Regions from separate parts of the Paenibacillus sp. 10L310 genome, predicted to be linked through region 2. Evidence: riboswitches for the same ligand, from Rfam matches in the RefSeq annotation. Region 2 holds a riboswitch; the other holds the start of a gene.

Region 1 (15,095 bases), 560 kb from region 2:
CAAACCGATTCCTCCAAGCCAAATCCACACAGGCCTTACCTCCAAGCCCTCAATTCTTTTCTCGTCTAGTATGGCACTTTGAATAGGAAAAAATTCACGTCTGACCTAAAAATCCCATTTGATATTTGTTTGGAAACTGTTTTATTCACCATTTATCTAAAAACAATGCGCAAAAAAACCGACTCCACTGATGGGTGTCGGTTAGTATGAGCTTGCAAATTAGAGTGAAGAATCCGTATTATCGTCTTCGTTGTCAAATTGACTTGCATCATCTGTTGGATCAGCACTTTCCGGTTCCAGTTGTTGCAAATCCAGTTTGTTGAACAACAGTTGTGTCTCTTCTTCCAGGTTTTCCGAATCTTCGAACAAGCCCGGTTCCGGAAGGTCTTTAATTGAAGCCAGTCCGAAATAATCGAGGAATGACTTGGTTGTTCCGTACAGAATTGGTCGTCCGATCGCCTCGGCTCGTCCCACTTCAATAATTAGATCCTTATTCACAAGCGTATGGATGGCCCGCTCCGATTTTACACCGCGGATTTCCTCAATCTCTACCCGTGTAATGGGCTGCCGGTACGCTACAATAGCCAGCGTCTCCAGAGCCGCTTGGGATAAGGACGTACGCGCGGGAGAGTATGCCAGTTTCTCGAAATATACAGCGTGGTCAGGCAAGGTGCCCAACTGAACTACACCCGCGATCTTGAGAATCTGTACACCTCGTCCCTGCTGTGAAAATTCATGAATCATCTCCTCAATCGCGTCCGTTACAAGTTCCACTCGCTGGTCGACGATCTCGGCGATTTGTTTGATACTCAGACCTTCTTCTCCGGACAAAAACAGTAGGCCTTCAATAATCGATTTCAATTTCGGAAAATCCATGATTCTTTGTTTCCCCTCTCCACTCCATAACAATATCCTCAAACATCCGTTCCTGATAACAGACAATCTGCTTCATCTTCATCAGTTCCAGCACCGCCAGAAAAGTGACAACAATCTCATGGCGATAGATATGCTCATCCATCAACTTGGAGAATAACAGTCTGCCTCCCGGCCCCATACTTTCCAAAGCGCCGATGACATCCCGTATCCGGTCTTTAACCGAAATCTCATCCCGTTTGATTCGAGTTACAGTTGTGCGCTTCTCAGCCTTGCGTAGCGCCTTCTGAAAGGCTGCAATCAGGTCAGAGGTGTGTAAACCCTCAACCGGATTCGATTGGGCTTCTACGGGCATATAGGGGCGCAGATCCTCGGGCTCTTTGGAAAATATAAGGCTGCGTTCCCACTCCCGTTCATGAAGATGACGCGCAATTCCCTTGTACTTGCGATATTCTATCAGACGTGCAATCAGCTCTGCACGTGGATCATAATCTTCTTCTTCCATAAAATCATAATCCTCGAAGTCCTCAATGACCGGTGGTTTGGGCAATAAAAGTTTGCTCTTGATCGCCAGCAATGTTGCTGCCATGACCAGAAATTCACTCGTAATATCCAGTTCCAGTTCCTGCATCGAATGCAGATACGCCATGTATTGATCGGTAATATCGCTGATGGGAATATCCTGGATATGAATTTCAGCCTTATCAATCAGATGAAGCAGCAGATCCAAAGGCCCTTCAAAAGTCTCCAGTTTGTATGTAACTACCGTCACTAGACGAATCCTCCCGCCAGAAAAATACAAAACCCTGCTAAGCCGTCCGAATCCGGTTTCCCGTGTTCGTCTGCGCAAAGCAGGGCACTACTATTAAATAAGCACTATTTTAGCTGTTTCGTCAAGTTTGCCATCTCAATTGCCGCCGTAGCTGCATCCCAACCTTTGTTACCCGCCTTGGTTCCGGCACGTTCAATCGCTTGTTCAATATTTTCTGTTGTAACCAGTCCAAAGATCGTAGGCACGCCAGTTTTCAGGTTAATTGCTGCTACCCCTTTAGCCATCTCGTTGCACACATAATCGTAATGCGTAGTTGATCCACGAATAACGGTTCCCAGGGTAATCACCGCATCATACTTGCCGCTCTCCGCCATTTTCTGCGCAATCAAAGGGATTTCGAACGCACCTGGAACCCAGGCTACATCCACTTCATCATCCTGCACGCCGTGGCGTTTGAATGCATCGAGTGCTGCGCTAAGCAATTTACTGGTAATGAATTCGTTAAAACGTCCAACGACAACTCCATATCTGGATCCTTCTGATACTAAATGTCCTTCAAAAAATTGTGGCATTCAAGTCATCTCCCTAACGGTATAATGTAATGTAAGTAACGGAAATCCCTAAGTAATCTCTTCCATAAATTACATGGTGAACGTTATTCATCTAAAATATATTTACTGTTCGTTCTGCTCGATATCATCAAACTTGAGCATATGCCCCAGCTTGGCTTGCTTGGTATGAAGATACACCGTATTGTCCTCGTTCTCCTCCATCTGGATCGCGACACGCTCTACGACTTCAAGTCCATATCCTTCAAGGCCTTTAATTTTACGAGGGTTGTTAGTTAGCAGTCTGATCTGACGAACCCCAAGGTCTTTCAGAATTTGAGCGCCAATTCCGTAATCACGCAAGTCAGCAGCAAAACCCAAACTCAGGTTTGCATCAACAGTATCCATACCTTCCTCTTGCAGCTTATAGGCTTTGAGTTTGTTGATCAGGCCAATACCCCGACCCTCTTGTCTCATATAAAGCAGTACACCATTGCCTTCCTCGTGAATCTGTTTGAGTGCTGCATCAAACTGCGGACCACAGTCACAACGATGAGAATGGAATACATCACCTGTCAAACATTCAGAGTGCACACGTACAAGCACAGGTTTCGAACCATCAATTTCTCCTTTGACCAGAGCCACATGTTCCTTATTGTCCACAGCATTTGTATAAGCCACCGCTTGAAACTCACCAAAGTCCGTCGGCATACGCACAGCCACTTCACGTTGAACCAGCTGCTCTTTTTCGTTACGGTAACGAATCATGTCCTGAATACTGATCAGCTTCAGATCATGCTTGCGGGCAATCTCCTGCAGATCCGGAAGTCTGGCCATCGTGCCATCTTCCTTAATCACTTCACAAATAACGCCAGCAGGGTAGGAACCACACATGATAGCGAGATCTACAGCCGCTTCCGTATGTCCGGCACGACGAAGTACACCGCCGTCTTTTGCAATCAGCGGGAACATGTGACCAGGCTTACGGAAGTCCCCGGCTTTTGCCTCAGGATCGATTAGACCTTTCACGGTAATAGAGCGTTCATGTGCCGAGATACCTGTTGTTGTATCTTTGTGATCCACAGAGACGGTGAAGGCTGTTCCATGGAAATCCGTATTTTGTTGAACCATCGGTTTCAGGTTAAGTTCGTCCGCACGTTGTTGTGTAATCGGAACACAGACCAGACCTCTACCTTCAGTAATCATGAAATTAATGACTTCAGGCGTCGCCTTTTCGGCCAAAGCGATAAAATCGCCTTCATTCTCCCGATCTTCATCATCCACAACAATGACGGGTTTACCACGCATGAGATCATATATGGCTTCTTCTATTGTGTCCAGAATGGATTGTTCTGACATTGGTCCACCTCCAGTTAATTTCTGTTCTCTATTTATGCAAATCCGTGATTGGAGAGAAAATCTTCACTGATACTGCGCGGCTTGCCAGTACCCGTCTCCCGATGTCCTCTCCCATACTGGAGCAGATGATCCACATATTTGCCCAAAATATCGCATTCGATATTAATGGTATCCCCTGTCTTTTTCACATTTAGTACAGTTTCACCAATGGTATGCGGGATAATGGAAACCGTGAATGCGGTATCCGATGTATGGACAACGGTCAAGCTAATGCCATCCAGTGTAACCGATCCTTTGGGGATCAGATATTTGAACAACTGGTGATCATCAGGCTTGATCTCAAACACAATTGCATTCTGATCACGTGTTATACTGCCAATCACTCCAGTACCATCGACATGACCCTGAACGATATGTCCGCCAAAACGACCGCCTGATTGCATGGCCCGCTCCAGATTAACTTTACTGCCAGATTGCAGCTGACTGAGATTGGTATGGCGATAGGTTTCAGGCATTACATCGGCGGTAAAACCTCCACCTTCGAGCGTTGTCGCAGTTAAGCACACGCCGTTCACTGCTACACTATCACCAATCTTCAGATCGTCCATGATGGCGGAAGCTCCGATATTCAGGACCATCGCTTCGCCTTTCCGACCAATACGCCGGATCTGACCGACTTCTTCCACCAAACCGGTAAACATGCTGCCGCCTCCCTTTTTCAAGTTATAAAGAACCTAACTTTCTACTTTCAAATCCATTTATTTATTCAGGCCACACCGGAATACCGCCAATGCTGATATTATCTCCAACTTGTTCAATCTCCAACTGATTCAATTGAATCGCCTGATTCATACGTTCCACACCCTCGAAGCGGAAGCTTCCAGGTGTATCATAACCGCCTACAATCTTCGGAGCGATAAACATGAGCAGTCGATCAACCAACCGTGCCTCCAGCATAGCTCCATTCAAGGTACCTCCACCTTCAAGCAAAATTGAACCAATGTCACGCTCACCCAACTTGCTAAGTCCGTTTAACAGATCCACACGTGGTCCAGGACCACAGCGTATAATCTCGACGCCGTAGGCTTCCAAACGTTCAGCAGCTTCAGGACTGGCTTCGTCTGTTGTCAGCACCCATGTTGGAGCAAGACCATCCTTAACCATTTTGGCACCTACGGGAAGACGTAACTTGGAATCCACTACAATGCGCACTGGACTAATGCCTTCGACTTGCAAACGGGTTGTAAGTTCCGGATTATCGGCGATTACCGTGTCGACGCCAACCATAATTCCCTGGTGCCGATGACGAAGGGCATGCACAATCTCACGAGCGGGCTCGTTAGAGATCCACTTGCTGTCTCCGCTGCGCGTTGCAATTTTGCCATCCAAAGTAGTAGCCGTCTTCAGTGTCACGAAAGGTAGACCCGTTGTAATAAACTTAATGAATTTTTCATTCATGCGTCTTCCACGCTCACGCAGTACGCCAACTTCAACTTCAATGCCTTGTTGACGAAGCATGCTTATACCCCTGCCGGATACTTGCGGATTTGGATCTTCACAACATACCACAACACGTTTCACCTTTTCATGAATCAGGCGTTCACTACAAGGTGGCGTCTTGCCATAATGACTACAAGGCTCAAGTGTAACGTATACCGTACTTCCTTCTGCATCACTGCCTGCCATGTTAAGTGCATGCACCTCTGCATGACCGGTTCCACGTTTCAGATGGCTCCCCAGGCCTACAATACGACCCTCTTTCACAACTACACATCCAACGACCGGATTAACCCCCGTCTGTCCCTGTGCTCGTTCCGCCATATCCAATGCCAGTGCCATATAAAATTCATCATTGATCATTTCCAAATCCGTTCACCCCGCGGTTTAAAGTCTTGTTTATTAAAAAATCCCCGTCGAACAATCAGTTCGATGGGGATGATGAGAGACAAATGTCACCAGCAGGAGTGAAATGGATACAGCACGCCAACACTTTGCCCAAAACTTCATTTCGGGCAAGTGAAAATAGACACATACCTTAATGAACATCAATTACAGGTAAAGAGCTTTTATAGTGCGGCATATGTATGGAACTGTCCGGCGTAACCGGATCTTCCCTGCACAGTGCAAGACATCACAAATCGTGACTGTGCAGCAATACTCCTGCTGAATGCAAACCTGTTAGGTCTGCACCTCTCCTTCTCCCATCCAGACTATACTGTCGGTTCTGGAATTACACCAGATCAGCCATCTGCCAATGGCAGACAGGTCACGGACTTTGCATCAAGTGCTGGACACATAGGTCCTTACACTTCCTGCATCACCGCCGGTAGGGAATTGCACCCTGCCCTGAAGGATTGCTTTCGTTATTACTTGGATGTTAGCACTTTAATGCCAAAAAATCAATTGTTTTTTGTTCCTTTTTGTCACATACTAACTTTTAATAAGCTAAGAAACAACAAAAAACCGCTTCCTCTCAAGGAGGCACGGTTTTTGTTTGGAGACCCATTTCACATCCATCGTATCATTCTACATATCAGGAAAACACCAGCTCGCCATATGCTTTAATTCTTTGGCATTATGGAATGGAGTGCGATCAGGTTCTTGCAGGGGCGAAGTCGGAAGCGGGAACTCTCTTGCCACCCTTCTGACCCAACTTGTGGAATCGATCGCAATAGCCGAGCATTTCCAGCGTCCATTCGCTCTCGGTCGAAACGTCCCATGCAAATCTGCTTTACCCGGCATCTCTGGAAAGACACCATCCAGATATTCAACGATGACGCGCTTGTCTCTGACTTCATGACAATATACAGTCACCCATACACCTTCTCGGACCCGAACAGCATACACATCGCCAGACTGTACCTCCCCGGTACCTGCATCAGGAGATGCCTTTGGTACTTTTCCACGAACACTTCTCTTCTTCTCCAATGCCCCTAAGATCGTGTCCTTTAGAGCTGGACTCTCATCAGGCTTATCCGCAAGAGATATATTATTCAGATCAAAATCATGAAATATCTTGTTCAGGTTGTTCTCATTAATTCCGACAGATGAGTCCCACCACGCCAGAGGGGCCTGCACTTCCACCCGCACATTGGGGCGTGCGTCACGCTGCATATAAGAGGTGAATTCCGTGATCATTCCGGGATGTTCCGGCGTATCCAATATGCCAATCAGAGCTAACGTCTCAAGCAAATCACGGTAAGCATATTCCTTCTGTGTAGGCAAAAGACGTTCCTTCTTGAGCGCTACTGCTGCCTTGCTGTAACGTGTTTTGGGAGGTAATTCGCGCAGCACCGTTAACACCGCACGGAATGTCCAGCGGTCGTACTCATTGGGTATTGGAAGCTCCTGTGCGGTAGCCAGCTCTCGAAGTGCCAACACGCATCCAAAAGGATCACCGTCCAACGGGGTTCCATTGGTCATCCGCCAATACCATTGCAGCGTTGTGTCGGTTGCTTGATCTACACTTAATCCGCAGATCTTACAAGTGTTCGAAGATGGATATGGCGTATGTTCATGACTTGGCATACTGCTCGCAATAAGCTTGCCCGTAAGCAACGAGCGCCAGATCATGGGTGCTGACCACAAAGAGGATACAAAGGCCTGCGCTGCATCATTGATCGTCCATTGATTCGCAACTTTTTTCAGCTCAGTAATCGTTTCATCATGTTGCGGACGTACAAAGCGATTCGGTTCATGCCCGGCTGTCTCAAGCGCTTCTCGATCCTTTACGGATAGACTATCCGGAACGACATGGCGCGATGCCTGCAATTCTTCATCCCACAACGTGCGCTCACTATAAATTTGTTTTAACAAGCTTAGCTGAGTAACCATATCCAAGGTTTTATTCATCCTTTCTAATTATCGATTTGAAGTATGTAAAAATAAAAAAAGTGCTTCTATAAGAGAAGCACTTCATGTTTGGATCCAGTTAAGGTGAAGGTATTAAGCTTCTACAACTTCAACAGTTTCCATTTTGTCTTTACCTTCTAAAGCGTCCACGAACTCCATACCTTTAGTTACTTTACCAAATACAGTATGTTGTCCATCCAAATGTGGTTGCGGTTGGTAGCAGATATAGAACTGGCTTCCACCTGTGTTACGGCCAGCATGTGCCATAGCAAGTGTTCCGCGCTCATGTTTGTTTGGGTTAATTTCACAGTTGATTGTGTAACCTGGGCCACCTGCACCGCTACCGTTAGGGCATCCGCCTTGAGCTACAAAGCCCGGGATAACGCGGTGGAATGTAAGACCATTGTAGAAACCGGAATTAGCCAGTTTCTCAAAGTTTGCTACTGTGTTTGGAGCTTCTTGATCGAACAGATCGATCAGAACTTCTCCGCCGTTTGCCAATTTAATTTTCGCTTGTTTCGCCATATGTAAATGACTCCTTTCGTATTGACCATCGTTAATGGTGCCAGAACGCATGACCCTGGGCCAAGCATTACAGCACTTTTCTTAGTGTACACCGAAAATGTCTGGATCGCAAAAAAAACGGCAACTTTTTTCATGATTTAGCTCAAATACTCAAAAAGCAGACAAAAAAGGAAGTTCCTTTTTCATCTGCTTCAACTGCAAAATCCCTATATCTTGAATAATGCAGAAACGCATTATCTTTTGACGAATTAGCGAGTAACTGGCTGTTTTCCAATGCGCGCAGGTACCAGGTCATTCTGGATGATATCTTGATACGTCTCACGGCGTACCACGACATCCCCTTGACCGTCTTTGACAAAGACAACGGCTGGACGACGAATCCGGTTGTAGTTGCTCGCCATGGAGTAGTTATACGCACCTGTGCAAGCTACAGCGAGTAGGTCGCCACTTTCCACTTTTGGCAGGTCCAGATCCCAGATCAACATATCGCCACTCTCGCAACATTTACCCGCAACAGATACTGTTTCCTGAGCAGCCTCATTCGCACGATTGGCAAGCACAGCTTCATACTTGGATTCATACAAAGCAGGACGTGGGTTATCGGTCATACCACCATCAACGGCAACGTATTTACGCACACCTGGAATGTCTTTGCTTGTTCCAACGGTATATAGCGTTGTTCCCGCTTCACCCACGATGCTGCGGCCTGGCTCAACCCAGATCTCAGGTACGGCATAGCCGATTTGAGCAAAATGATTTTTAACGGCGTCTGTAATAGCCTTCACGTATTGTGCAACTTCAAGTGGCGTATCTCCATCGATATAACGGATTCCGAATCCACCACCAAGGTTAACCACTTTGAAAGCAACATTAAGACGCTCATATACACTTGCTGCAAATTCGGCAACACGTTGAACCGCCATCTGGAAGCCTTCAACTTCGAAGATCTGGGAACCGATGTGGGAATGCACACCGAGCAATACCAGATTAGACTGCTTGGAAGCCAAGTCAATCGCTTCAAATGCTGTACCATTACCGATATCGAATCCAAATTTCGAATCCGTCTGACCTGTAGAAATATATTCATGCGTATGTGCCTCAACACCAGGCGTCACACGAAGCAAAATGTTTACTTTACGATTTTTGTCCGCTGCTACAGCCTGCAACAGATGCAATTCATTGAAGTTATCAACAACAAAGCATCCAATCTCTGCATCAAGAGCCATTTCGATCTCTTCCAGCGTTTTGTTGTTACCGTGGAAGTGAATGCGCTCAGCCGGGAATCCTGCTTGCAGTGCAGTAAACAGTTCACCGTCAGATACAACATCCAAGGAAAGTCCTTCTTCAGCTGCAAGGGCACACATCGCCATTACACAGAATGCTTTACTTGCGTAAGCAACCTGGAAGCCCAGTCCGGAAGCACGGAATGCTTCCATGTACTCTCTGCAACGCTCACGAACCAATTGCTCGTCCACAACGTACAGGGGAGTTCCAAACTGTTCTTTCAGATCTGTTGCATCAACTCCGCCAATCTCCAGATGCCCTTGCGCATTTATTTTACTTGTACCATGTAAATACATAATCTGCATTCCTCACTTTTTATATACTGGAACAATTGATATTCCAATGATTTTACACCAGTATATCAAATTAGGCAGCGAGATGAATGGATTTTTTGGAAGATCATTTGTGTTTTTTACTTTTTTGCAGTTCCCCGTCCGGATCATCGGACATTTTGGTGTTGTCACGGGTTTTATTGAATGATGGACGTTTTTTATTTTCCAGCAGCGGAAGCCGGAATAAAAAGTTGCCCAAGGCCTTTGCATTAAACGGTATAAAAGGCCAGAGATACGAAGAATTGTACGACCGGTGAACGGTGAGCGCCAATATGAGTAATGTACAGCCCACGACCAACCCCGGAACCTTGAATATCGCAACAGCGACTAGCAGAACCAGCCTGACCAGCCTATTGGCGAGACCCAATTCGTAACTTGGCGTGGCAAACATACCGATGGCTGCGATGGCCATATAGAGCACAACCTCATTGACAAAGTATCCTGTTTTCACCGCGATATCCCCGACTAGAATGGCCGCGATTAAGCCCATAGCCGATGCCAGAGGTGTAGGCGTATGGACCGCTGCCATACGTAATAAATCGACGCCCAGTTCGATCAGTAGAAACTGTAGAATCAGCGGTAGCTTTACATTTTCCTGTGGACCAATGAAGTCAAGTCCCATCGGTTTAATCGAAGGGTCAATAACCATGAGAAGCCATAATGGTAGCAAAAACAACGAGATGAGAATCCCTGCAAAACGCACCCATCGTAAATATGTTCCCATCAAGGCCGTCTGTCTGTTCTCCTCCGCATGCTCACATAGGTCGAAAAAGGTCGTTGGTAGAATCATCACACTGGGGGAAGTGTCTACGAAAATGACGACTCGTCCTTCCAGCAAATGAGAAGCTGTAACATCTGGTCGTTCCGAATAACGAACGAGTGGGAACGGATTCCAACCCTTGTTGATAATCGCTTCCTCCAGCTGTTTATCGGCTGCGGGAATACCATCGATATCTACTCGCTGAATTTTTTCACGAACTGAATCGACCTGCACTTTATCCACAATATCATCAATATACACCACGCAGACATCGGTTTGTGTTCTCCGCCCTACCTGCATAATCTCAAACTTCAGTCCCGGGTCGCGTATTCTGCGACGCACCAGGGTCACGTTAGTCAGGAGTGTTTCGGTAAAGCCGTCTCTGGAACCTCGGACTACCCTTTCCAAGGAAGGTTCTTCGGGTGAACGTACTGGATAACTCCGGGTATCCATAATTAAGACCGAGCGGTCTCCTTCAACGAACATTGCGCTCATACCGGTAAGAACCTTGTTGATGACCGCACTCATCTTCTCGACTTTCTCCACCTGAATATGGGGAATGTAACATTCAAAATAAGATTTGAGAGCATGTCCGGACACGTCATCCGGCGTGAGATAGGTCAGTCTTTTCAACACTTCAAGCAAAATCTCATCCTTGGCGAAACCGGTGATCATCAGCAACCCAACGTGCTTGCCACCCAGAACCATTTCCCTCATATTCACGTCGAAGGATTCTCCGAGCCCCAGTACCTGTTGCAGTGTATATCTATTCTCACTCATGCGTGGGGAGATATCATCGTTTTCCTGCCAATATTGTACAGATTCCTCAATGCTGTCGGACATCTCATTTTGTTTTTTCTTACTGTACGCTTTCTCCTCTTCTTCCTTCTGAATCTCATAAGCAGACTTGTGTAACATCTCTTCCGTTATACCTTCACTATTTTCCTGGCCTGTGTGCTCCGTTCGTTCATCCATCTTCCATCCTCCTATGGCCACGAGTTACCGTTGATATATAAAAAAATCAAACAGGGAACCTGTCATTTTACCCAAAATCATGGCGAGCAGTAATCCAAACAAATAAGGTTTCATGCCCAATCGTTTGGCTAGCACGGGTAGTACATTGAGTACCTCAGTGAGCGCTGCGGCCAGCAGACCGATGAACACGCCACAGAATAAACCAACGATTGGGCTGAGCAGCAGCACCCCATGCATTTTCCAGTGCCAGAAGTCCGCCACCGTCCCGAGCAGTGAACCACCAATTAGCGCCCCTTCGTACCAGTGAGTTTTGTCATACGATTGCGTAAGTTGAGCCAACCTGGGAATCATATCGAGCACCAGAATGAGCGCAATTACGCCGCTCCCTACGGCAATTCCCCCTGCAATACCCAATACAATGCTGATTGCTCCATTAAGAACGCTCATCCGCATTCATCTCCCTGCGTTCCTGCTCGTGCATCCGTTCACTTTCTTCAATCACCACATATTTATCTACATTTTGCTGGTATAGGAACATCTCTACTTCCAGCGGGGTAGGTTCCTCATTCCATTTTTTCTTGAACAAATGATTAAAAAATACTGCCATTCCGAATCCAATGCCAATGGAATACGCCACTTGGAACAGATAGGGATGTTCGTCCCGATGCCCAGTAAGCATCTCCACAATACGAATCTGTACTTCCTGCATGTTCACATCGGCATGAAAATTCATAATGGTTAAGGCCGATCCGAAGAACAGCAGCAGCCAAACCAATATGAACAGAGACTTGGAAGGTTGACCATTTCCTGCAATGACTTCAACCAACGTATGGCCTGATCCAATCAGTTCCACACTTACCTCCGGCAAGATGTTCCGAATTCGTGGAATAATCTGCAATATATCAATGAGGATCAGATTGCCATCCTCCGGTCCAGGGCGCAGCAGTTCAAGCTCCAGTAGCTTCCCCTCCTGGTCTTCAGAAGAGGTCAGTACATGTGCAATGTCTCCAAGCTTGACTGCTCTGCCCCTCTGGATGCGAATACGGCTGCGCAGACGAATATAGACCATTGGAGTGGGTGTCTGGGACATCCATAGCACTCCTTTACTGCGTAATTTAGGTTAGTATTTGAAGAATGTGCAAATTTATTACAAACTGGTTGGAAAAAAGGTGGAAGGTTGAGTTGACGCTGCGGGATGGATCCGGTCATTGGTCGCTGTTGCTCGGGGGAGGATACACGCAGACACTCTGACGGCAGACCAACCTTCTGATCGCTGTTGTCTCCAAATTCTTTTGATTGATTTCTAAGTGTTAGAAATTTGGAGACAAAGGCGCACGCTTCGCTTCTTCAGGTCTAATCTGCCGCCTGCGTTGCTTATGTATCCTTAGATGAGCCCTCACGCTTCGCTCCTTTTGACCGATTCCATCCCTCCGCTACCCATCGTCCTCCCGTTTCCAAACGTTTGAAATAAATATGCTGGAGGAGTAGGCAGGAAGGGAATTGAAAGATGAGCTTTGAGGGGGTATTTTGTGCAAAATTCTATGACTTGTGAAGGTAGCTTCTGGATATTAATTTTAGAAATTTGGGGATTTGAGGCGAAACTGAGTGTGAAGCATTATTTTACATATCAAAAAAGTCGCCGTATGGGCGACTCTTCGGTATTGGTAGATAGGTTCACGGATCATGAACAATAATTCAAGAATTATGTTCTTTTTCTCTTTTGTTCAATTCCCTTCTAAATCGTAAAGGGGTTGAATTCATTGTTTTGCGGAATTGGTTAATGTAATAACTCGTACTGTTAAAACCGACCTCATAGGCAATTTCGGTGATGCTACGCTTGGAGGATTGCAATAATTCAATGCTTCTTTGGATGCGGTACTCTATCACGTATTGCATGGGTGTGGTTTTCAGGATTTGCTTGAAATAACGGCATGTCTCCGATCGACTTAACTGTCCCGCCTTTGCAATATCTTCAAGCTTAATTGGATCGGCATAATTGAGATTAATCCATTGCAACATGTCTTTCAATCGATTGTTTCTGCTCATCTCTAATGGATCATGTTCTAGAGAACATCCGTTCATAATCAGCAGTTTCCATATATTAAGCACCGCCGAAGCAATATTCACTTCGTAAAAAGGAACTTGGTGCACCAGCTCCTTTCTAATCCGTGCAACAGCATCCAAGATCTGTTCTCCCCAAGCGTTAGCTCTTTCGATATACAGAAAAGGCAAATTAGTTGCTGTTACATATGGATGTACGTACTTTATATACAAATCCGAAGGCATGATAACGTGTGGGGACAAATTCAGACATAAATAAATGCAGTTCTCGCTCACCCCGTGATCTTCGGCCATATGCATTATTCCACTGTTGATAAAAATCCCGTCACCTTTGGACAAAATCATCTTTTGATCGTTGATATGAAACAACGCCGTACCCTGAAGAACGGCAACAAACTGCAATTCATCATGCCAGTGGAGAGGAATATGTCTGTGAACATTTTGAACAATGGTTGTCTCATAACAAGCTATAGATAATGTATCGGTACGGTGTTCCGTCATTTCTTTCAAATGTTGATCAATGATAAATTCGATCTTCTGCATGGCCCTCATCTCAATATAGTTATATTTTTAAGTGTAATATTGATATAAATGTATCGCGTTTCTCCTTAATATAACACTATTCTTATATTTAAGGTGAGGCGAACAAGAATGACAACTTCTGCAAAATCCAAAATTTCAGGCATCGTGCTCGTTCTGACGGGAGCCATCTGCTGGGGCATTGGGGGTACGGTATCTCAAAAACTGTTTCAACTGGATGGAATTGAGGTCAATTGGTATGTCACTGTACGATTGTTGATTGCTGGGTTACTATTACTGGTTATTCAATCGTTTACAAATGGAAGATTTCAGATTTTTGATGTATGGAGAAATAAAAAAACGGCTGGGCAGATGATCATTTTCGGATTGGTGGGCATGCTTGCCGTCCAGTATACGTACATGGCATCCATTAAACACGGCAATTCGGCGGTGGCTACACTCCTGCAGTACCTGTCCCCTATCATGATCATGATTTACATCGCACTCCGTAAGCAGTCGGTCCTCACACGCAATGACCTTGCATGCGCCGTTCTGGCTCTCAGTGGGTGTTTTCTCCTGCTCACGAATGGCTCGCTTACGCAGTTATCTGTCTCCTCGCTCGCAGTGATATGGGGACTGTTATCTGGGGTTTCAGCAGCATTTTATACGCTGTATGCCGTGCAACTGATTAAAAAGTTCGATTCACTTGTTGTGGTCGGCTGGGCTATGATCATCGGTGGTTTGGGAATGAGTTTTATTCACCCGCCCTGGAAAATGAATTTTGCTAACATCACGCTCGAAACCTACGGTTATTTGATATTTTCAATCCTTTTTGGAACCATGATTGCTTTTTGGTTTTATATTGCGAGTCTCAAAAGTCTTACACCCAAGGAAACTAGCCTGCTCGGGAGCGCAGAGCCGCTTGCCGCTGTTGGAACAACCGTCATATGGCTCCATGAACCTTTTGGCTTCTATCAATGGATTGGTATGGCATGTATTCTTGGCATGATGCTGGTCATGCAGTCCAATCGTTCGGAATCTCCCCGTATTAACAACAAATAACCTCCCTCGCCATAATGCGCGATAGAAGGTTGTTAGTTGTCGTATATTGGTGTATAAACGCCAATACTGTTGGTGCAACCCATGAAATCACTGCGCGATCTGGTCGCGGATGGATTGCAGTATTTTTTTCTCCAGACGTGATACCTGCACCTGAGATATTCCCAGCCTGCTGG
Region 2 (15,095 bases):
TGATTGATTCTTTTTAATACAACGTAATATTTATTATGTAAACTATAATTATTTCTACTTATGCTCTTCTCCTTGAATGATGCAAAAAAAACAAAAAAGCAGCAGACCTTTCTCGGATCGAAATCCTTGATGCGGTTTGCTGCTTTTATTATGTTCGGGATGTTACATCCCTTCGTCGGTACGACGTTCAATGGCTTCGGACATCGTTTTGTCGGTAAGGTGAGCATAGATCTCGGTTGTTTCCGTAGAAGCGTGTCCAAGCTGCTCTTTTGTTTTGTAAATATCATTTTGCAAATAATAGTCGGTTGCGAATGAATGGCGTAATTTGTGCACGGTCAAGTAGGGTTTACCAAAGCGCTTGGCATATTTCATAATCATGGCCTGGATCGCTCTTTTGGTCATTCGACTGCCTTCGGAATCTCCGTTACGCAAAGCAATGAACAGACCTTTCTCCCGCTTGGGCGTGCGGTAACGTGATTGCCGCAGGTTCATATAAGTTGCGAGTTCGTCCTTGGCCTGTTCCCTGAAATAAACGGGTGTTTTGTACGTCTCATCATTGTTACCTTTGCGATAAACATACAGGAGTTTGTTGTTCAGATCGAGATCATCGACGTTCAGGTTCACAACTTCCGACACTCGTAAACCTGAATTTAGAATCAGGCTGGCAATGCAGGCGTCCCGTTCTTTGTTGAGCTCATGGGAATAGAGTGCCTGCTTGTTCTTCTCCATATCGACAGCGTAACCTTCAAGAATATAGCCGATAAATTCCAGTAATTCCTCTTCCTCCAGGATTTTACCTTTGAGTTTGGCAGCGGTGTCCTTGGGTTTATGGGTACGCTTGATCTCGATTTTGGCCATAATGTTCCGCTTCAGCAAAGGATAGAAGTCTTCATCTTCCGCAATTTGGCTCAGGTAATGAAAAAGCGAGCGAAGGGAAGAGAGCTTGCGGGAGACGGTAATTCTGGAATTGGTTCCTTCTCGTTTGGTTGTGAGAAATAACCGATAGGCGGTAACTGAATCCATGCGAAGGACTTCCAGTTCAGTCAAGGTAACTTCTTTATTAGAGCTTGCCTCGGACAACCCTTCTGCTCGCAACCATCCGAAGAAAGCTTCGTAATCTCTCAGATATTCGAGCAGGGTAGAGGGGGACAGGTCAGGCAGCTTGTAGTCCATGAATTGCTGAACGAACCAAGGCATGGAAGGTAGTTTGTCATCCAGCTTGCGTCGATCAATCTCTTTTTGCACGTTGGTCAAGTTCGACACCTCCATGTGAAAAACATATAAGATTAATGTTCAATTTAATAGTATTCTATGCTCTAGTGTACCATAATTTACATGCTCACAGCTTGTTCACCAAAGCAGGCAGTAAGTAGGGTATGCTTCCTTGCCCTTCGGCGCGTAAACCTTTAAAGTAATTAGTATACGTAAAGCAGAGGAGGTGAACCGGATGAATATGAAAATAGAACTGGTTCCCCGGGAACGCAGTCAGGTGATTCGGCATTTAATGCAATTTTATTTATATGATTTTACCAAATACCTGAATATTGATGTGGACAGTAACGGCATTTTTCCGGAATATCCCGGTCTGGAGGCATTCTGGGCAGAAAAGGACCGCAAGTTTCCTTTTTTGATTACAAGTGATGGGGCACCTGCAGGGTTTGCTCTGGTGGAGAAATTGGAGCCTGGTAGTAAGGATAATGACTACTATTTGACTGAGTTTTTTGTGATGCAAAAATATCGGCGCAGTGGGGTGGGCACTCGGGCAGCCTACGAGCTGTTCAAACGTTTTCCAGGAAGATGGAAAGTGACCCAGGTTCGTAACAATGTTATTGCGCAGGCGTTCTGGCGAAAAATTATAGGGGATTATACCGGAGGCCGCTTTCGAGAAAAGATCCATCCGGAACTGGGCAATCCAAGCCAGTATTTTGTAACCTGATTCCCATCGGGGTTTACCTACATATAGAAGTATTTGCATGATTGCGATATAAGTTGAACTAATCATTTACACGATAACGGAGAGGACAGAAAAAACCTGAAAAAGCGAAGCGTTCGCCTAAAAGCTTTCTGAAAGAAAGCTGCATCGGAAGCATACGCTATCCCCGGATTTTCCCCTTCAGAAAAGGGAATCAAAAAATCTGGGGATAACAGCGATTGGAAGGTTATTCTGTCATCGTAGTGTCAGTGTAAATAATCTTTAGTTCAACTTATAAATCTGATGAAGGAGTGAGTGACATGAACGTACCCACATTCCATCTCGATGGACAGACAGCACTGGTGACAGGTGCAGGGAGAGGGATCGGAAAAGCAATTGCGATTGGACTTGCCCAGTCAGGCAGTGACGTTGTACTTGTATCCCGAACGATGAAAGAAATTGAGGAGACAGCAGCCTACATCTATGAACAGACAGGGCGTAAAGCGCTCGCTCTGACTGTGGATGTGACATCAAAAGAACAAATGGAAGAGACGTTTCAAGAGGCGATCTCGGAGATGGGTAGCCTGGACATTCTGGTGAATAACGCAGGTATGAACATACGGACACCAGCACTTGAAGTAACAGACGAGCAGTGGGAGACCATCATGCAGACAAACTTAAAATCGGCTTTCTTCGCTTCGCAATTGGCGGGTCAGCATATGAAAGAACGTGGGACTGGGAAGATCATTAACATCTCTTCCGTAGGTGGGCATACGGCTTTGCGGACAGGGGTTGTATATGGTGCGACCAAAGCTGCATTAATTCATATGACCAAAGTTCTCGCACTGGAATGGGGCAAGTATGGAATCCGTGTCAATTCAGTAGGGCCATGGTATTTCCGAACACCTTTGACTGAAAAGCTGCTGGATGATCCCCATTATTTGCAGGAAATTGTAAGTCGTACACCGCTACAGCGAGTGGGAGAACTGGAAGAAGTGGTAGGGCCGGTTGTATTCCTGGCATCAGATGCAGCGGGATACATAACTGGTCAGACGATATTGGTTGACGGTGGAATGTCCATTTATGGCTTCTAAGTAAATGAAGTTGGTTGCAGTTTGGAAAAGTGGGTGGCATAACCAACTCATGGGTAATAACATAAGGGAAGTTGAAGTTAATCTGTATTTCTATTTATCTGTACCCAATTCACTGAACTTGGAGGAAGATAACCATGGAAACGCGCAAGTACGGTAATACTGGCATGAACGTAAGTACACTTGGATTTGGCGGAGCGGAAATAGGCAAAAATGTATCCAAAACGGATGTAGCAACATTGCTGAATAGTGCCCTGGATGCTGGATTAAACGTGATAGACACGGCTGAATGTTACGGTGACAGCGAAGAATTAATCGGCGAGGTGTTGTCACATCGGCGTGATGACTACTATTTGTTCACCAAATGTGGACATGCTGCCGGGATCGAAGGTCCGGATTGGGATGCCAAAGTACTGGAGCAAACGATTGACCGTAGTCTGAAAAGGCTGAAAACGGACTATGTGGATGTTATCCATTTGCATAGCTGCTCCGAAGAAGTACTCCGACAAGGAGCAGTGATCGAAGTGCTACAGCGTGCCAAGGAATCAGGTAGGACCAGGTTTATCGGATACAGTGGGGATACAACAGATGCGCTATATGCGATTCAGACCGGAGTATTTGACAGCCTGGAGACTTCATTAAATATCGCAGATCAGGAAGCAATTGATCTTACGTTGCCTGAGGCAAGAAAAAGAAACATGGGTGTCATCGCCAAAAGACCAATTGCCAATGCGGCCTGGACGTATGATACACTTTCAGAAGAGGCTTATCCATTTATATACTGGAAGCGCTTAAGTGAACTGAACTATGGTTTTCTGGGTGAAGATGCCCAGGTAGCGGTGGAAACAGCACTGCGTTTTACGCTAAGTACCGAAGGTGTAGACACAGCTATTGTAGGAACAGCCAAGCCCAATCGCTGGCAGCAAAATGCTGATCTTGTGGCTAAAGGGCAACTCCCACAGGAATTGTATGATGAAATTAGAGCACGATGGGAAGAAATCGCCGGAGCAGATTGGACTGGCCGGACTTAAAACAGAAATATTAGCGAAGCCGCCATATGGCGGCTTTTTTATGACCAACATAAAATATTTTCAACATATGAAAAATTCACAACAACTTTCGGATCAGGGGCTGCGAAAAATTTTAGGGAATAATGTCTATACGTCAGCCTAGCCCGAAAACGGGTGAAAAAGGATGAAAGAGGAAAAATCCCAGGAAATATCCCTTCTTATAAGCGACTAAATTTATAAAAAACGACGAAGATATTGAGAAAATACGAAAAATAGGCAATCTACGTTCAATTTAAAAGAAATAACGACTGAGTTATAATATTTCAACATATGAAAAATTCACAATAGAAAGATCATTTTCTCACCTTAGTTACCATCTCTCATATAGCCACATTGACGCACCACCAAGTTTAAAGGAAAACCATTATAAGCGATTGAAGTCAACCACTTTTTTGCGGGTTTGAATCAAATTGAAAATATATCTTTATGAATAATCTCTAAAAGCATACATCTTAAATTCATTATCAGAATAATTTTAACATATTAATTATTATGTAAACTAATAATAATTCTTTTGGTAATACAGACATAAAACCTCCATGACCTGTAAATCGTAAGGGGATAAGGCAGAAGGAGGAGCTTCATGAAAAGTAAGCAACACCGTAAAAACGACGACGAAAAACTAAGTTGGGTCAGCCTATCCTTGTTTGGCGCGGGTTGCACACTGGGAACGGGATTTTTTCTAGGGACCAGTCTGGCGATTCATTGGGCCGGCATATCCGTACTTATATTGTTGGTGCTGGCTGCGGCAGGTACTTACTTTGTATTTGGTGCGCTGGCTCAGATGACCGCAGAAGATCCAAAGGAAGGCGCTTTTCGAACGTATGCGGGCGAAGCATTCGGACCTTGGGCTGGTTTTGGTAGTGGATGGATGTACTGGTTCTCTGAAATGCTCATCATGGGCAGCTCATTAACGGCACTTGGGCTGTTCTCTCAATTCTGGTTTCCCAAGTTTCCGCTATGGGCATTTGTTGCGATCTATGCCGCTATAGGTCTGTTCATTGCTGCACTGGGAGCGAAGGGATTAACCAAAACGGAGAATATTCTTGCTGTAATCAAACTTGCTGCAACGGTTGCATTTATAGCTATAGCAGGAGCGGCTTGTCTGGGTTGGTTACCTGTAAAAGTCACACCCGAGCAATTGAAGAATGAATGGTTCCCGCATGGAGGTAAAGGCGTATGGACCGGTTTCATCTATGCATTCTTTGCTTTTGCCGGGATCGAGGTTATGGGTTTGATGGCAGCTAACCTGAAAGAACCAAAAGATGCAGTGAAATCAGGTCGAGTAATGCTATTGACGGTGAGTACACTCTATGTGATTGCAATTGCGTTGATCCTGTTGCTTGTGCCTTCAGTTCAGTTAACTCCAGATGAAAGTCCGCTTGTCAAAGCCATGTCAACCATTGGATTCACTGTTGTGGTCCACATTCTCAACGGAATTCTGATTATAGCCGGATTCTCGACAATGGTGGCTTCGTTATATGCCATTACGTCCATGTTGGTGAAACTCGCGGAAGATGGAGATGCACCAAAGTTGTTCACGAAGACCCGGGGAAAAAAGGACATGCCACTTCAGGCATTGTGTTGTACAGCGGCTGGATTAGTCCTGTCTACGTTGATGGCATTATGGATGCCCAAGAGTTTGTTTGAATATGTGACGACAGCAGGTAGTCTGGTATTAATGTATACATGGCTGCTCATCTGTATCACGTACATTAAAAAAATGAAGCCCGTGAAGTGGAATCGCATCAAAGTGTGGATTGCCATAGTATTAATTGTGGCTGCTGTGGCTGGGACAGCGATGGAAAAAGCCAGCAGAACGGGTCTGCTGGCAAGTGTGGGACTATTGGTGTTCCTTGGGATCATCACGTATGTTGTTCATAAGGTACGTGGCTCGAAAGCATCGCAGTCAGCACCATCCAAACCATAAGCAACTCTCAGCAACTTTCGTGGAGGTCGTACAACGGATTAATGAGTGCTTTAAGATTATTTCGTCAACTTGCCTAAGGCTTGCTTCATCCGCATGAATGGACATTTGGAAGGTGTCTGCTCATCATCAGGCAGGAAATACTGTTTCCATTCCAGATTATCCTGCTGACCATACCACATCAGCGAAGGGTGAGCAGGTACAGCATCATATGCAGCGAGACGTTTGCGAATTAAGGTTTTCATTTTACGGCCAAGAGGGGTGTTGTCATTAATGGATTCGAATACCCACCGTGGTTGAAAAGCAAACATGAGATAAGGAAAATGCCGGCTGGCTCGGAGTTCATGTGCAGGAGTTGCACAAAAACAAAAGTAAGGCTCTCCGCCAAAGCAAAACTCCCATGATGAATCATGAGGATCGGTTGAAATATGTTCCGGCCACGGCTCGGTATCGTGTGAACTTACCCGATTAAGCATTTGCCAGAATAACGTCTGATATTGCTCTACCGTTGTATGATCTTTCAGATCACTTGGTGTCTCACAGATCACGACCATCGAAGCGTAATGACCGGTGTCTCTGGAGACAGGACCATATTGTCTAAGCAGATCGGCCATATCTTCGGCAGCATGTTCAGATCGGGGGTCACACGTAAATCCGTACCTCAAATGTCCTGACAGAAATCCCATTCGTCCAGGTACACATGGATACGTATTATCTTCGTCGGCGATCATTTTACCAAATTGCGAATAAGCGTCCTGCTGCCAAGATGGAAGACGCTCAAACAAGGTGTTTATTTCGTCGGCACTATACAGCTCCGCCATTGATTCCCAACTCCATTCCACATGATACCGTTACAGTATTAATGTCGGGGAAGTTGGGTGACTGTCCAGCCTGATTTTGTTGTCAGAAAAATATGGAACGTACAGCTTCGTACCCAAAATACAAACCAAATCCGATCAGGCAGATTCCCGAAATGATAGAGATCCAGCGCAATACATTCTCACTGCTATGTTTGTGGAATCGACTGGCCATGCCAGCCATAATGACATCCCACACCAGAATACCAATGAATATGCCTGAACTGTAGAGCAGCAAATGAGCAGTATCCGTATGCTTCACAGTTGTCGCGAGAATAGAGCCATAGATCCCCAGCCAAAATAATATATTCAGTGGATTGGACAGGGCCATCAAAAATCCGGAAATAAAAGATTTTCGAACAGTTGCTTCCGCAGTAGATGTACCTTGAATGCCTTGCTTTAGCTTCGAGAGCGTTTCCACTCCCGTGTAAATCAAAATAAAACTGCCAAATGACCAGAGAAAAGAGCGCATGAACGGCGTGTCCAGAAAATGGGCAACTCCAAAATAAATCAGCAGCATATACACCAAATCTGCAAACATAGCTCCGAGTCCTAGAATCCAAGCATGCATGAATCCGTGGCGGGCTCCACGGTCGAGTTGGGCGGCGTTAATCGGACCGATTGGAGCGGACAATGATATTCCCAGAATGATATAACTGAACAGTACAGACATAAACACGTTCACTCCTTAACGGGTTCGATGAATTGTACCAGTTGTCACAGAAAATGGGTACAAGTCATCGTATTCCCGCAAGGAGTGAATTAGAACAAACTACTTTTAATCATATCGCCTTATGGCCTTGTTATTCTGTTATAGTTCCACATCCAATTGAATTGGGGTGCAGTTGTATCCGTTGCATGAGCTTTCTTCACAAGGACAGGCGGAGAGCCCAATTGTGAGATCCATTAATGCCTCCATCTCGATATAATCACCTGCACGAGAGTCGGGAGCTACAACATCAATCTTGCCTTCACTGTCTACAACGGACTTCATAAACAGGTTAAATGGATAGTGTTGATCCGGCGGTAAGATTCCGAAGGGTTCTAGTGCTGTGTTCAAGTTGTGATAACAACTGGCATGATCCTTTTTGTCGTATAACACCTCATACATCTCTGGTCGACAAGCAGAGTTGAAGAAATCATGTACCCCAACGGTGTCACGGACAATCTTGAGTAAAGGTTGATACTGATTGGAATACACAAACTGTCCCGGTTTGATTCGGTAAGTGCGCAATACATCCATTGTCACGCCGGGGTCCAAGCGATGGTTAGCATCCATAGCATCGTATGCCACAAAATCAATGACTTGCTGTCCCTCCAGATCAGTTATGCGTAGTAAAGAACCCTTGCTTACTTTCAAGGCATATCCCGTTTTGGCTGGGATACGATAAGACTGTTTATGGCGCTGATTTGTATTCATCTGTTACATTCCTCCGCTACTTTTTGCTTTCAGTATGCGGAGCAGATGAAGCTTTCATGCACTGTTATGGTGACGTACTCTACTCAGGCAGGAACATCCAATGGTGAATTTAAACACAACCACATTATATGCCTTTATGCTGGAAACAGTGGATTACCTCTCATTCCAATCCAGAGGTCTGATTGTTCAAGCTGTCCAGCCAGATGTAATAACCAATCTTCGCGTCCCTTGGTTGCCATCACTTGAACGCCCATTGGCAACCCTTCAGGTGTCATATGCAGAGGTACACTTATCGCAGGCTGACCTGTCAGATTTGCAAGCTGGGTGAAGGGTGTATACGTAAGACTTGGCTCAAACATTTCATAGATGAGTTGCTGCTGCTGGGTCTTGTCCAATTCACTAATTCGCATCAGATTACGGATCTGTTCGTCATGAGGTGTTAATTCACCAATCTTAGGCGCAGAAAAAGCATTAACAGGTGTGACGTAGAAGTCATAACGCTCAAACAAGGTGGACATCTGAGCTGCAGCTACATCCCATTCAGCTAAGCTATGTACAAATTCCGCAGCGGAAACCTTCTTGCCTGCTTCAGCCAGAACCCAAGATTCAATCTCCATATCATTGGAGGTCAGAGCCCGGCCCATGGATCGTTCCATGGAAGAGATCATCGCGGCCATCTCACCGCTGTTCATCATGTAATAATTCTCCATCAACCGAACTCCGTTGACGGGACTCAGTTTTTCTTCAACATGATGACCTTGATCTTCCAACCAGCGAACGAGCTTGTATACAGACTCTTTGGCTTCTGCGCTGACAGGTGTTCCCACGGGCGAATCCGTTGTGTATGCAATTTTCAGTTTGCGTTGATGTGGATAGCTCATATCAGCCAAGTAACTGCCTGGAAAGAGTGGAGCATGGAACGCAGCTTCGGGCTGAATGACTTGTAACGTATCAAGCAATGCAGCACTGTCCCGAACCGAGCGAGAGAGGGCAAAATCAATCGATGCGCCTTGCCATTGACGACCAACTCCCGGTCCTACAGGTGTGCGCCCGCGGGTTGGCTTCAATCCAAACAATCCGCTAAAGGAAGCCGGGATACGAATTGAACCTCCTCCGTCACTGGCTCCGGCAAGAGGAACAATACCCGAAGCTACAGCAGCAGCCGCACCACCACTTGAACCACCCGGGGAGTGATTGATATTCCATGGATTGCGAGTGGGACCATGAAGACGGGGCTCGGTAATATTTTTCAAACCAAATTCAGGCGTATTGGTATGTCCTATGAAGATAAAGCCTGCATCACGGAGTCGAGTGACAAAATTGGAATTGCGTAATGCACGATGCTCGCTGAACAAACGGGAGCCTGAAGTCAGAAATTCACCTTCCAAGGATTGCGAGATATCTTTCAGGAGCAGGGGAACGCCGGCAAAAGGTTGTTCTCCAGGTCGAACCAAACCGGCTTCCTCCCGTGCACGAGATTCATATGTACGAATAACCGCATTAAGTTGCGGATTCACTTCTTCAAGGCGTGCAAACGCCGCTTCAAGCATTTCAACCGGGGATACTTCCCGGGATCGGATCAGTTCAGCCAAACCTACGGCGTCGTAGGAGGTATATGAGAATGAAGACATTATGATCGTTCCTCTCTGAATATATTTCATCTGTTTATTCCATATGTCATCGTACCACCGGATTAGACAAAAGACAAAAGATAGAAGAGACGTAGTGCGATGATATGCATACTCGTTATGAGGTTGGAGGGAAAAGAGGGGGATTTGCATTTGCGAAATAGAGATAAAGCAAAGGGTTAATAGCTCATATTGCTAATTGAGAAAATGAACGAGTAATATCGAGTAATGGCAATAAAAAAACCAATGCTCATCTAATTTGATGTGCAATGGTTTTATTTTATATTTGACTATTTGTTTATATGTGAACCTCAAATATATCTACTTATTCTGTACGCAGCTTTGGTGCAGCATCGGCCGCAGTTGATGATCTTTCCTGCTGTCTGGAAATGGCGAAGAGGGCCACCCAGATCAGAATAAAACCAAGCAGCTGCTCCCATGTAATCAGTGTACGGAAAGCAATCCAGTTCACCAACACACCCGCCATCGGGAAGCTGAGTTCCGCGAGAGTTGCAACAGATGCTTTGGTTGACGACAGACCTTTGTAATACAACAGAAGACTGAGCAAACCAGGTAACAATGCCTGACCGAGAATGTTGAGGATGACAGCAGTCTGTTCACCCGTTCCGGACGGAAACGTCCATGCCGCACCTTCGTTCCACGTCATAAAGATCAGGAGCGGGAGAGCAACGACAAAGCGCAGGGAGGTGACGGTTTCGTAACGCGCCTGACCCAGCATCAATCGTCCCATAACGGTTGAACCTCCCCATAGGGCAGCAGCCCCAAGGGATAACAAGCTTCCAGCATGAATCCAGTTGTCCCAGTTACCTAATGGCAATGTGAAGCCAAATGTAAGCAGGTACGTTCCTGCTAATGCAATGAAGAACAATCCACCGAAGCGACGTGGTAACGTTTCTTTTAGTAACAGTTTAGCCAGCACGATAGCGAAGAGTGGTTGCATTTTTTGCAATAAAAGCACCGTATTCGGATCGTTATGTGTTAGTGCCATGGTGAACAATACCGTTGCGAGTGCTGATCCTCCCCATGAGATAAAAATCACGGCAATCCAGTGGCGAGCGCGCAGGTTTTTCAGATCAGCCCGAAATTTCCACAGCACGGGAATGGCAATAAGACTGACGATGATATGTTCCACCAGTACAATCTGCGTGGATGTCATCGTATTTAGCAAAATAATGCGGAAGAGTGGGTCGACACCCCATAAGGCGGCGCCGAGAACTACAAGCCAGAATCCGGTATTACTTCGTTCCTTGCGGTAAACAGGTGATGCTGCTGATGTCTTTTCCATATTCAGGACTCCTTCGTCAGAACACGGAATCTTCAGTTGGCAAAATCGACAAAAGCCCCCGTTTTGGTATATACCAAATAAACGGGGGCTCATCCAAGGACATGCGTCAGGAAAGAGGCCTTCCCGTGAACGGCATGTCAATGTGTTGATCTTCTCTCATCCGGACTGTACCGTCGGCCTTGGATTCACACCAAGTCAGTCGCTGAATGTCCTTCGTTAAGAACAATTAGCGAGTCGCGGGCTGGTTCCGAAGAACATCACCGCCGGTTGGGAATTGCACCCTACCCCGAAGATCCTATTCAATTATATAGTGTGTTGAACAAGCTGTAACATTAATAAGTTCATCTTATTCCTGTAAGCGCTAGCAGTTCAAGCATTTTTTTTAGAAAACGATTTTCCAGCTTCCTTGCTGTCTGCGAAGGAGCACGATCTGACCTGCGTGATACGCATCATGGAGTACCCAGCGAGCTAGTTCGTGTGCCCATTTCTCTTCGGAGTCCATATATGCGGCTTCAAGATCAGACTCTTGTAGTGCAGCTAATTGATCTCGCAACTGCTGGGCTAATCGAGTTGTACCCTGCATCAGTGTATTCCAACCAGCTGCATCCGTTGCATCTCCCGGATTCCCAAATGTGTATTCATTGGAGTCTACAGCAGGAAGGGTAGGCTCCTTACCTTGCATGCGACATAATAAGCGATGGTTGTAATAATACATATGGTTAACCAACTGCCAGATGCTTAATCCCCCTGAGGGTGGAATCCAGGCTGCTTGTTCTGCTGTAAGACCCTCCAAGGATTTCGACAAAGGTACAATCCAATTACATTGATCCCAAGTATCATCCTTTTGAATAAGTAACACATCTAGTGCTGTTGTGTTCGTCATTGCCTTTTCCTCCTTGCGTATAATTGTGATAGGTGATGTAACTAGCTAAAATTGATTAATAAGGTTACACTTAATATAACACATCAAAGACGAGTTGTAACCTTCTTTATTTACTTAGATGGTTACATAAACGGAGGTATATATATGGACAGGTTATGGACCGATTTTGTAAACAGCGATTATCATGACTGGCGTGGGGGAGATCGATCGGAGGACAGGCTCGGGAAGGCGAGTTGGCAGCAAGATTTTCTGGAACGATGGCAACTTAACGCTTCTGTCCCTGCATCTCCAGAAGATGAGTTGTCGATGAGAAACTTCAGGAATGAATTGTTGGCTCTTGGAGCCCGCGTGTCTTCTGGAGCATCATTAACGGATATAGAAAAACAATGGTTGAATGGCTTTATGGAAGCAGGGCATGTGAGAAGAACATTGACTACAATTGATCAGGAACTGAAACTCCAACTGGTAGCTGTGGAAGCGCATTGGCATCAGGTTATGGCTGAAGTAGCTGCTGATTTTGCCATGACTTTGGTGGAGGGAGAAGGGGGCAGGATTCGGATCTGTGATAATTCGGATTGTCGCTGGATGTTCTATGATGATACCCGAAGCAGAACACAGAAGTACTGTGATGATAAGATGTGTGGCAATCTGATGAAGGTTAGAAGATTTCGGGCGAAACGCAAATCCCAAAATTGATAAATACTAACAATAACTATATAATGTATATATACTAGCGAAAAAATAGTCAGAAGCAGTATGGATTCGTAAGCAGGATGTGATCGTCTTTCAAACCAAAATAGATGGGAGATGTTTCTTGTGCGGACAAGTTATCTGTTGAAAAATGGCTGTGTGTTGTCGATGGATGCTAAAATTGGACAGTATAAGAGGGCGGACGTTCTGATTCAGGATTCACTGATCATGGCGGTTCAGCCCGACCTGGATATTCCGGATGCGGAGATCATTGATGCTTCATCGATGATTATTATGCCTGGGCTGGTGGACACGCATCGGCATATGTGGGAATCACTTGTCAAAACAGCGGGAACCAACTGGTCGTTACCAGTTTATTTGCAAAATCTCTATTATGGTGCGATGGGAAGCAAGCTCCGCCCACAAGATAGTTATATTGCCAATCTGCTCGGTTCCTTGGAAGCGCTTAACGCAGGAGTGACGACAGTAATGGATTGGAGCATGCCATATTCCCCTGACCATACGGATGAACTGATTCGTGGACTTCAGGATGCTGGCATTCGGGCGGTATTTGCTCACGGAGTCCCTGGTGAGACGGACTACTGGAATCGGGATAGTCAACTCACGTATTCGATCAATGATGTGAGAAGAGTCAAAGAACGTTATTTTTCATCACGGGATCAATTGCTTACTTATGGGCTTGCCATTCGTGGTCCGGAGTTCAGTCATTGGGATACAACCGTGAAAGAGATCGAGCTAGCACAAGAACTGGATGCGATCTGTTCCATGCATGCCGGATTTGGCAGTTGGGGATCTGTGGATCGCTCGATCAGTCACTTGTACGAAGCGGGACTCTTAAGTCCACGGGTGAATATCGTTCATGGTAACACCATGGGCATGGATGAATACAAAATGCTGGCAGATAGCGGCGCTTCCTTGTCGGTCACACCTGAGGTTGAAATGATGATGGGTCATGGATATCCGGCCACCGGTTATTTTCTTGAACATGGGGGAACCCCTACACTTGGTGTAGATGTGGTCACGTCCACAGGCGGAGATATGTTCTCGCAGATGAAGTTTGCACTTCAAGCTGAACGATCCAGAGCCAATGAACAACTTTTGCAGCAGGGTGAGATGCCTGGTGAGTTGAACTTGCAGTCCAGCCAAGTGCTGAGATTTGCAACTTCGGCTGGTGCCCAAGCATTGGGATTAGAACAGAAGGTCGGTACGTTGACCCCAGGGAAGGAAGCGGATCTGATCATGATTCGTACCACCGATCTGAATATGTTCCCCGTTCATGATCCAATTGGCGCTGTTGTGCAATTTGCCAATCCATCCAATGTGGATACGGTCTTTGTGGCAGGTAGACTCGTGAAGCGAGAGGGTAAGCTGTTGAATGTTGATCTGGATGCGATTCGTCATGCGGCCATGCAGAGCAAAGATTATTTGTTAACCCAATACCGGATGTCGGACGCGGAGAGAATTACGTTCTCATAATTTACTTTTTCATAAAAACCTGAAATGAAGTCAGTTTGTATTTTTATATACAATTCTACCTATAGTAAGAAATAAAGGGCCGCATAACGCTATGTGGCTCTTTGACATGCCCTTCATATCGTCGAATTAGACAGGATAAGAGAGGAAGGGACAGCGGAAAAAGACGAAAAGAGCTCTCTTTTTCTTAACTTCAGATAACAAGGAACCAGAGATGTTTTTCGCAGAAAATTATGCTCATAAAAACTGCGCATAATATAAATTATACGCAGTTTTGTTTTAAATCGATTTTCATATTCAACCACGTGCAACAGATCATGATAAATTTCGCGGAAAAAGAACAAAATAAGTGATCTACAAAAATAAATTTAACCAAGCAACGCGATAACGTGTAGAATTCGATAGGTTTTTATAGGTGATCGATACGATAGAACAAATGACTTTTTCATAGAACAGTTGGGAAGCCATCCAATCGCTACTACATCCATAGCACAATCAAGATTCATGACGAGAGGAACATGACTATGCGTGAGAACAAACAACGATCTTCATTATTTCGTAAAAAACCAATTGCCTCCGGGGGCGATAACAGCAGTGCATTGAAAAGGGCGCTCGGTCCGTTGGACTTAACCACACTTGGGGTGGGTGCCATTATCGGCACAGGGATTTTTGTGTTGACTGGTGTAGCTGCCGCAACGTATGCCGGCCCGGGCCTTGTACTGTCATTTTTGCTGGCAGGTATCATATGTGCATTCGCTGCATTATGTTACTCGGAATTTGCATCAAGCATACCGGCCTCGGGTAGTGCGTACACGTA

Evidence for each region. A riboswitch is a leader RNA that binds a small molecule or an ion and turns the genes downstream of it on or off. The one in region 2 is predicted to bind FMN.
Region 1: another riboswitch for FMN. It lies ahead of ribD (bifunctional diaminohydroxyphosphoribosylaminopyrimidine deaminase/5-amino-6-(5-phosphoribosylamino)uracil reductase RibD); the one in region 2 lies ahead of AC1DE7_RS09435 (DMT family transporter).

The regions. Positions count from the first base shown of each region.
Region 1 covers NZ_JBFTKC010000003.1:657,774-672,868, forward strand. The annotation lists gene AC1DE7_RS12015 (DUF2953 domain-containing protein) at 1-30, opposite strand, end outside; gene scpB (SMC-Scp complex subunit ScpB) at 220-876, opposite strand; gene AC1DE7_RS12025 (segregation and condensation protein A) at 845-1,645, opposite strand; gene ribH (6,7-dimethyl-8-ribityllumazine synthase) at 1,750-2,217, opposite strand; gene AC1DE7_RS12035 (bifunctional 3,4-dihydroxy-2-butanone-4-phosphate synthase/GTP cyclohydrolase II) at 2,320-3,552, opposite strand; gene ribE (riboflavin synthase) at 3,585-4,253, opposite strand; gene ribD (bifunctional diaminohydroxyphosphoribosylaminopyrimidine deaminase/5-amino-6-(5-phosphoribosylamino)uracil reductase RibD) at 4,315-5,418, opposite strand; FMN riboswitch at 5,742-5,910, opposite strand; gene AC1DE7_RS12050 (hypothetical protein) at 6,079-7,386, opposite strand; gene AC1DE7_RS12055 (peptidylprolyl isomerase) at 7,498-7,929, opposite strand; gene lysA (diaminopimelate decarboxylase) at 8,178-9,509, opposite strand; gene AC1DE7_RS12065 (spore germination protein) at 9,613-11,280, opposite strand; gene AC1DE7_RS12070 (stage V sporulation protein AB) at 11,305-11,733, opposite strand; gene AC1DE7_RS12075 (stage V sporulation protein AA) at 11,714-12,370, opposite strand; gene AC1DE7_RS12080 (helix-turn-helix transcriptional regulator) at 12,976-13,884, opposite strand; gene AC1DE7_RS12085 (DMT family transporter) at 13,993-14,922, shown strand; gene sigF (RNA polymerase sporulation sigma factor SigF) at 15,010-15,095, opposite strand, start outside.
Region 2 covers NZ_JBFTKC010000003.1:99,203-114,297, reverse strand. The annotation lists gene xerS (tyrosine recombinase XerS) at 163-1,269, opposite strand; gene AC1DE7_RS09475 (GNAT family N-acetyltransferase) at 1,448-1,936, shown strand; gene AC1DE7_RS09470 (SDR family NAD(P)-dependent oxidoreductase) at 2,233-3,006, shown strand; gene AC1DE7_RS09465 (aldo/keto reductase) at 3,141-4,034, shown strand; gene AC1DE7_RS09460 (amino acid permease) at 4,657-6,003, shown strand; gene AC1DE7_RS09455 (YqcI/YcgG family protein) at 6,060-6,821, opposite strand; gene AC1DE7_RS09450 (LysE family translocator) at 6,904-7,530, opposite strand; gene AC1DE7_RS09445 (DUF1989 domain-containing protein) at 7,669-8,277, opposite strand; gene AC1DE7_RS09440 (amidase) at 8,412-9,908, opposite strand; gene AC1DE7_RS09435 (DMT family transporter) at 10,231-11,211, opposite strand; FMN riboswitch at 11,356-11,509, opposite strand; gene AC1DE7_RS09430 (DinB family protein) at 11,594-12,094, opposite strand; gene AC1DE7_RS09425 (CGNR zinc finger domain-containing protein) at 12,239-12,790, shown strand; gene AC1DE7_RS09420 (amidohydrolase family protein) at 12,902-14,281, shown strand; gene AC1DE7_RS09415 (amino acid permease) at 14,803-15,095, shown strand, end outside.